One region of the Undibacterium sp. Di27W genome, then DNA from elsewhere that is predicted to be linked to it. Evidence: predicted binding sites of a transcription regulator. Region 1 holds the regulator's gene; the other holds the start of a gene.

Region 1 (4,219 bases):
TGTAGATATCTGCCAGCCCTGCATAGATAGCATCAGCGGCAGTAATGATCTCACCAGTCAGTCCCAGGTAAGTACCAATTTCACCCTCAGTGCGTGACAGGAAATAACCACCGCCGACATCAGGGAAAAGACCGATATTCACTTCCGGCATGGCCATCTTGGTACGCTCAGTGACAATGCGCAAACGGCAATCTGACCCTGCCTGGGCGATACCCATGCCACCACCCATGACGACGCCATTCATCAGCGCGATATAAGGTTTTGGGTAGAAATGGATTAAATGATTTAAGGCATATTCTTCTGTGAAAAAATCTTCCAGCAGGGCCGAGTCACCTTTCGGAGTAGCAGTGCCGACATCATAGAAAAAACGGATATCCCCACCAGCACAAAATGCCTTCTCGCTGCTGCTGTGAATAAACACGGCACGCACACTTTGATCATCCTGCCAGGCCAGCAAGGTCGCCGTCAATGCTCGCACCATATCGAGAGACAGCGAGTTCAAGGCTTTGGGTCTGTCAAGGGTGATATAGCCTATATTGTTCTTGACGGAGGTGAGGACAAATTCGCTCATGATGGACTATGCAGTGTAGGGGATGAAGCTGCTATTTTAACTTTGTCAGGCTTGGGCGTCACGGGGTGTATATGTTTATGAGGAAATAGAGTAAGGACGGCATGCTCGTTGCCGTTGGGTTTGACTTTGGGGTTGTTTTTGACTTTCGGCAGTTCCCATGTGTCGGCGCCGTTTGTGCAGTACAGAAAATGGAAAGAGAAGGACCGCTGTCTGAGCCGCAGGCGAGTTTCGGGCCTTCCCATTTTTTGTACTGCATAAACGGGAACCCCGCAGGGGCGACGACGCCTGGGTCGCCTTCTTTTGCTTCCTTTTCTTGGCGAGCAAGAAAAGGGAGTAGCCGCCGGTCTATCACCGGCGAGCAATCTTCAAATACGAATGCAGGTATTTCAAAATCCAGCTCGCAAAGTCTTACGATTCTGGCGTGAATAAACTTCGTGGCATACACCGAACGCCGCTGGATTCCAGCCAAAAGCACGCTGGAATGACGTTAATACGTGTACGGATTGCCATATGGCAATCAACTGAATAGATTGAGAAATATTATTTATTTCAAAACCACTCACCCAACAAAAAGGACGCCTTTAGCGTCCTTGTTTTGGATGTCCACAACCTGTTAGGGTAAGGACCGGGGTCTTATGAAGCCGATGCCGGATCAGGTATGTGCTTGATGGCGTCGTGCTGATGGTCTTGCATTTTATCTTTGTGCTTGATGACCTGGCGATCAAGTTTGTCTACCAGTGCATCGATTGCTGCATAAAGATCATGCGCCAGACTTTCAACGTGGATATCTTTACCGCTGATATGCAAATTAATGTCGGCTTTGTGTCGTTTTTCCTTTTCCCGGAGCTTGTCCACCGTCAGGATGACGGCGATATCAATGACCTGGTCGAAATGTCGCCTGATACGTTCTAGTTTGGTATGTACATATTCACGAATTGCAGGAGTTACTTCGACGTGGTGTCCACTGATGGTGAGATTCATACTGTGCTCCTATAGTGATGTTGCTTGCTGTAACGATACACTCTTGGCATTTATTTGCCTTGAGCTAAATCATATATAGCAATTCAAACCGTGATTACAAGGACTACTTACAAAGATTTACGCAAACTGACTGGGGGGATTTTCAGGGCTTCACGGTATTTGGCAACTGTCCGCCGGGCAATTACCATGCCCTGTTCACCCAGCATGTCTGCAATTTTGCTATCAGAGAGTGGGCTTTTCTGGTCTTCTGCTCCTATCAACTGCTTGATGAGTGCACGTATCGCGGTGGAAGATGCTTCACCCCCTGTTTCCGTCGCGACATGGCTGCCGAAAAAGTACTTCAACTCAAACATGCCATGTGGGGTCAACATGTATTTTTGGGTTGTCACACGTGAGATAGTGCTCTCGTGTAATCCTAGTGTATCAGCAATTTCGCGCAAAACAAGGGGTCGCATGGCAACGGCACCATGGGTGAAAAAATTGCGTTGCCTTTCAACTATCGCTTGTGCAACGCGCAAAATAGTGTCAAAGCGTTGCCGCATATTTTTGATGAGCCAGCGGGCTTCCTGCAATTGCGCACCCAGGCCAGCTTCACCACGGTTTTGCTTCATGATATTGGCATACACGCTGCTGACTCGCAGCCTGGGCATGACATCCTGATTCAGCATGACTTGCCAGCCATTGCCAGACTTTCTGACGATCACATCCGGCACCACATAATCTGATTCATCGGCGGCAAAGGCAATGCCAGGCCGTGGCTGGCACAGGCGTATGATGGTTTGTGCATCGCGCAAATCTTCATCATCGCAGTCGAGAATTTTCTTGAGTTTGGTGAAGTCTCTTTGTGCAAATAAAGCCAGTTGTGTTTCAACAATTTGCAATGCCAGTCTGCGTGTGACAAAAGCCACTTTGGGCATGCGCCTGATTTGCAGGGCCAGGCATTCTGAAGGGCTGCGCGCACCGACACCAGCCGGGTCAAAGCTTTGCAGCATATTCAGGGCAAAGGCCAGTTCTTCTGCTTCTACACAGAGTTCCAATGGCAAACTGGCATGTATTTCATCCAGGGTTTCAGTCAGGTAACCATTGCTGTCCAGCGCATCTATCATCAGTTCGACCAGGGCACGGTCACGCGGCTCACGCAGGTTCAGGCGCATTTGCTCCAGTAGATGTTCACGCAGGGTGATGTGGGCTGCTCCCAGTTGTGGACGGCCATCTTCATCATCACCAGATTTGCTGCCATGCTGCACATCATCAAAGCCCCAGTCTTCTTCGCTGGAGCTGGTGCTGTCATTGCTGATGACCGTTTCGGCATCGGCAGCGGCTGGCTCGGTGGATTTATCGCTTTCTTCTCTTTGCGCAGGTGCTTCCATGCCTGCGTCAGCCGAGGTACTTGTTGTATTGATGGCACCATCGGCCAGCAGGCGAACCGCATGGTCGAGTGGATCATCGACGCGTTCCAGCATGGGATTATCGGTCAGCAGCGTCTCCAGCTCCTGATGCAATTCCAAAGTCGATAACTGCAATAATCGTATTGATTGCTGCAATTGCGGCGTTAAGGCCAGATGTTGTGAGGTACGTAGTTGCAGGCTTTGTTTCATGATGATTCCCGTCACATCCGGAAGTGTTCTCCGAGATAAACGCGACGTACAGATTCATTTTGTATGATGTCGTCAGGCTTGCCGCTGGCAAGTACCGCGCCTTGATTGATGATGTAAGCGTGATCGCAGATGCCCAGGGTTTCGCGCACATTATGATCGGTGATCAAAACGCCTATGCCGCGTTCCTTGAGGAAGCGGACGATACGCTGGATTTCGATGACAGCGATAGGATCAACGCCGGCAAAGGGCTCATCCAGCAAGACAAAGCGTGGATTGGTGGCCAGTGCACGGGCAATCTCGACGCGGCGGCGTTCACCACCTGACAGTGACAAAGCCTGGCTCTCGCGTATTTTTTCTATTTGCAAATCTGCCAGCAAGGCATTCAGCCTTTGCTCGATTTTCTTGCTGCCGAGGAATTTGCCATCGCTGTCTTTTTGCAATTCCAGTACCGCACGGATATTGTCTTCTACCGTCAACTTGCGGAACACTGATGCTTCCTGCGGAAGGTAAGACAGGCCGAGCACGGCGCGCTCATGGATGGGCAGTTGCGAGATATTGACATCATCAATAATGATATCGCCAGCATCGGAAGGTACCAGACCAACGATCATGTAGAAAGAAGTGGTTTTGCCTGCACCATTCGGCCCCAGCAAACCCACCACTTCACCACTTTTCAATAGCAGGGAAACATCGCGCACGACCTGGCGTGCACCATAACGTTTTTGCAAACCCTTGACCAGCAAGGTGCTGCCTGACTGTGCTGTCATCTTAATTAGCCTGTTTTTCTGGTTTTGGTTGCAAGATGATTTTCAGGCTGCCCGAACCTTCTACAAACTGGCCACTGGTGGAGTTAGTGCCTACAAAGACTTCATTCTTGCTGTCATAAGACAGGTATTCGCCAGCCTGTTCCTGGGTGACTTTAGTGCCTTCCAGATAGCGTACCTTGGCCTTGGAAAAGAATTTGACGATTTCCGTGCTTTGATTGTATTCCGCACGTTCAGCTTCGCCATCTACCCACAGATCAGGTCCGCCATCGCGCTTTTGGCGGAAGGTGACTTTGCGATTGCTG
Region 2 (4,219 bases), on a different contig from region 1:
GAACAAGCCCAGGCGTGTTTTGTTCAAGATCAGCCAGACTACCAGCACCACGAACAGGGCAAAGAAAATAATGATGATGCGGTTATAAGACAGCACCAGTGAACCCAGTACCGTGATACCACCCGACATCCAGGAAGGATTGGCAACCTCGACATTTTGCGCACCAAAAATCGAACGCACAGCCTGCATCAAGATCAGGCTGATGCCCCAGGTGCATAACAGGGTTTCCAGCGGGCGGCCATATAACCAGCGTATCACCGTTCTTTCCAGCAAAATACCAACAGCGGCAGAAACCAGAAAGGCCGCAGGCAGAGCCAGCAACAAATAAGCATCCACAGCACCCGGCATGAATTTGCGGAACAGCATCTGGCAAACATAAGTGGTATAAGCACCTATCATCAGCAATTCGCCATGCGCCATATTGATGATACCCATCAGGCCAAAGGTGATTGCCAGGCCCAGGGCAGCCAGCAACAACACACTGCCCAGCGACACGCCATAGAACAGATTGCCAACAAATTCCATGCGTGCCAGGCGGCCGTCGATGGCATTCAGAGTATTGGCGGCCTCCAGACGTATACTGACATCGGCTTCGTTGTAGCTGCCATCGGGATTTTGTGCCAGCATCTTTTGCAGCACAGGTTTTAAATTAGGGTTGGGGCTATCCAGCAAAGCCTTGACTGCTGCCTTGCGCACCACTGGATCGCTAGCTTGCAAATTGGCAGTGGCAATCAGCATTTGCAGGCGGGATTTGATTTCGCTATCGTTTTCTTTCAGATAGGCTTTATTCAACAAGGGCAGTTGTTCTGGCGTTGCTTCTTTTTCCAGTGCAGTGGCTGCGACGAGGCGGGTATTTTTGTCTGGTGAAAATAATCTCAAACCTGACAGCGCGCTATCCAGTGCCGCACGCAGGCGGTTATTGATGGTGATTGCCTCGGCATCATCCGGCAGTTTTTGCATTTTCCCAGTACTCAGGTCCTTGGCCTGTGCGCCATCGACCAGGTAGACAGAGACATTCCTGGCAAACAACTGTTCATTTTTGAGTGCAGTCAACACTTCCACAGCCTCTTCATTACCCAGGGCTGCAATGGAGTTGACGGCGGTAATACGCGCATCAGGATCATCCCCCGCCAGCGCCAGCAAGAGTTTGCCATCGATAGCCGCATGCGCTGTCAGGCTGAACACGAACAAGACTATGCTCGCGCAGATTTTACGAAATATCATAGGCAACCAGGTCAGGTATGGAAAATCTGGTACAGCACTCAGAGCAATCGATGTGAAAGCCCTGAGTGCCTTTATCACTCCTTAAATATCATTCCTTTATTACAGTTTCTGCTTGCCTTCATTGCCCGGGATGAAAGGGCTCCATGGTTGCGCACGGATAGGTGTCTTGGTTTTGTAGACGACACTGAACTGACCGTCAGCCTTGATCTCGCCTATCATGACTGGCTTGTGCAAGTGATGATTGGTTTTATCCATGGTCAATTCAAAACCGGATGGTGCCTTGAAAGTCTGCCCACCCATGGCGGCAATGACTTTGTCAGTATCTGTGGACTTGGCTTTTTCAACTGCCTGCTTCCACATATACATGCCTACATAAGTCGCTTCCATAGGGTCATTGGTCACCACTGTTGCTGCGTTAGGCAATTTTTTGGCGGCAGCATAATCTTTCCATTTCTTGATGAACTCAGTATTTACCGGGTTTTTCACAGACTGGAAGTAATTCCAGGCTGCCAAGTGGCCCACCAGTGGCTTGGTATCAACACCGCGCAACTCTTCTTCACCGACTGAGAAGGCGACGACAGGTACATCCGTGGCCTTCAAACCGGCATTGCCGAGTTCTTTATAAAATGGGACATTGGAGTCACCATTGATGGTAGAGATAACCGCAGTCTTGCCGCCAGCCGCAAATTTCTTGATATTGGCAACGATGGTCTGATAATCAGAGTGGCCGAACGGTGTGTAGACTTCATCGATGTCAATATCCTTGACACCCTTGCTATGCAAGAAGGCACGCAGGATTTTGTTGGTGGTGCGCGGGTACACATAATCAGTACCCAGCAAGACAAAGCGCTTGGCACCACCACCCTCTTTCGACATCAGGTATTCAGTCGCAGGAATAGCTTGCTGGTTAGGTGCGGCACCTGTGTAGAACACATTTTTTTCCAGCTCTTCACCTTCATACTGTACCGGGTAAAACAACAGGCTATTGAGTTCCTTGAAAACGGGCAGGACGGATTTGCGCGATACCGATGTCCAGCAACCAAACACCACGGACACTTTATCTTGCGACACCAGTTGGCGGGCTTTTTCGGCAAACAGCGGCCAATTGGAGGCCGGGTCAACGATCACCGCCTCCAGCTTCTTGCCCATGACACCACCGCTGGCATTGATTTCATCTATCGTCATCAAGGCTACATCTTTAAGCGATGTCTCCGAGATTGCCATAGTGCCAGACAGGGAATGCAGAATGCCGACCTTGATGGTATCGGCGGCCTGTGCCTGCGTGAGCCAGCCGGAAGCGGCCAGAGTCATTGCGGCGACAGCAATTGCTTTCAAAACAGTACGACGTGACATGTTTTCTCCTGATAGTGGTGAGGTCATGGAAAGAAAAACCAAACTTCCATCAAGGAGTTAGCAGATAGCATGCCAGCTTCCGTGAGCAGGCCAGTGCACCAATAAATTTTGCCCCTGCAGATGGCACTTACTATGCCAGAGCGGTGTGGGACAAAATATCAAGAGATATATGTACTCTATGGTTTCAATACCTGCGAAATATCAGGCTATTCCCCTGCATGTTTTTTTGCAAAGTACTGAAACAATTTGGTGAAAGTCGCCAGTTAGTTGCGAATTGAAAAATAAACTCCGCTTTTCGGTGCAGGGTTGCTCTGGAATTGTGCGAAAAATATGATTTTAGGGAGCTGAGGCTTGATTTAAAAACCTGGATAGAAAAACGCTCAAAAAATACTGCCTGTTTGCAACAAAATCAGAGCATCATAAAATTCTTTCCATGGCGCGCTAAGTTCATGTTTTTATTGGACTTAATGAATGGTTTCTACTCTTTATGCGTATTTACCCTGACAACTTTGCTAAATAAATCCTTATAGATATAGAAATCACATCAAAGTCTATCCAGGCACATAGAAAAAAATAGCAATTCAATTATTTATTGCTCTAATATATAGACATAAGGGAATTTTAAAAAAACAATACTTCCATTCATTTTTCCAGCGGTGGTCATGGTGAATCAGTTTGATGAATTCAGCGTTCTACCTCCAGTTACCGGCGCGACTACTCAGCCCGCTACAGCAACTGGCATTTCCTCGGACGCCCGGCTGCAATATTTGATCGACAATACGCCCGCCATCATCTATAGCAGCGTGCCCACTGGCGACTTCAAAATGACGTTTGTCAGCAACAATGCCAGACATGTCTTGGGTTATCACCCTGCTGAAATGCTTGCAGACCCTAATTTCTGGTTTGAACATATACATCCAGAAGACATTCCAGAAATTTTTTCCAGCATCGCCAAACTATTTACTGAAGGTGAAAGAACCTACGAATACCGCTTCATGAGCCGTAGTGGACAATATGTCTGGATGCATGACATGTTAAGGCTGATACGTGATAAAGACGGCAATCCCGTCGAAGTTATAGGTTCATTAACCGACATTACCAAACGCAAGGAAATGGAAGCAAGCTTGTTCAAGAAAGGTGAAGAACAGCAACTTTTGATCAAAAAACTGCAAGAAGCCCATGAACAATTATTGCAATCTGAAAAAATGGCTTCAGTCGGCCAGCTTGCCGCAGGTATAGCCCATGAAATCAATAACCCCATAGGCTTTATCAACTCTAATATAGGTAGTTTGCGTAGTTATGTAGATAAATTATTTGAAGTCATTCAAGAATATGAGGATTTGCTGCGCCAGCAAGCTTCTGCTGCCATTCTGAACAAGGTAGATGAACTACGTGAAAAAGCCGATCTGGACTTTTTAAAGGACGACATACAGGATTTGGTCCGTGAATCCATGGATGGCCTCAAGCGCGTCAAGGATATTGTACAGTCGCTTAAAGATTTCTCACATGTCGGCGAAACCGACTGGCAAGAGGCAGATATACATCATGGCATAGACAGTACCCTCAACATCGTCATCAATGAAATCAAATACAAGGCGAACGTCGTTAAAGAATACGGCCAGCTACCACCAGTGAAATGCAT

The links. Region 1 encodes sigma-54, which starts transcription at its own class of promoters, with help from an activator protein. Its sites were predicted from a motif close to TGGCANGNAANCTGCTTT; they were not measured.
Region 2: urtA (urea ABC transporter substrate-binding protein) is a predicted target of sigma-54. The motif match lies at 2,635-2,652, and genes of this name have one in related genera.

The regions. Positions count from the first base shown of each region.
Region 1 covers NZ_JBMPOS010000012.1:92,940-97,158, reverse strand. Annotated here, with positions in the region: gene ACO0LF_RS22230 (enoyl-CoA hydratase/isomerase family protein) at 1-571, opposite strand, end outside; gene hpf (ribosome hibernation-promoting factor, HPF/YfiA family) at 1,205-1,552, opposite strand; gene ACO0LF_RS22220 (RNA polymerase factor sigma-54) at 1,660-3,150, opposite strand; gene lptB (LPS export ABC transporter ATP-binding protein) at 3,162-3,917, opposite strand; gene lptA (lipopolysaccharide transport periplasmic protein LptA) at 3,919-4,219, opposite strand, start outside.
Region 2 covers NZ_JBMPOS010000001.1:897,056-901,274, reverse strand. Annotated here, with positions in the region: gene urtB (urea ABC transporter permease subunit UrtB) at 1-1,224, opposite strand, end outside; gene urtA (urea ABC transporter substrate-binding protein) at 1,324-2,577, opposite strand; gene ACO0LF_RS04050 (ATP-binding protein) at 3,240-4,219, shown strand, end outside.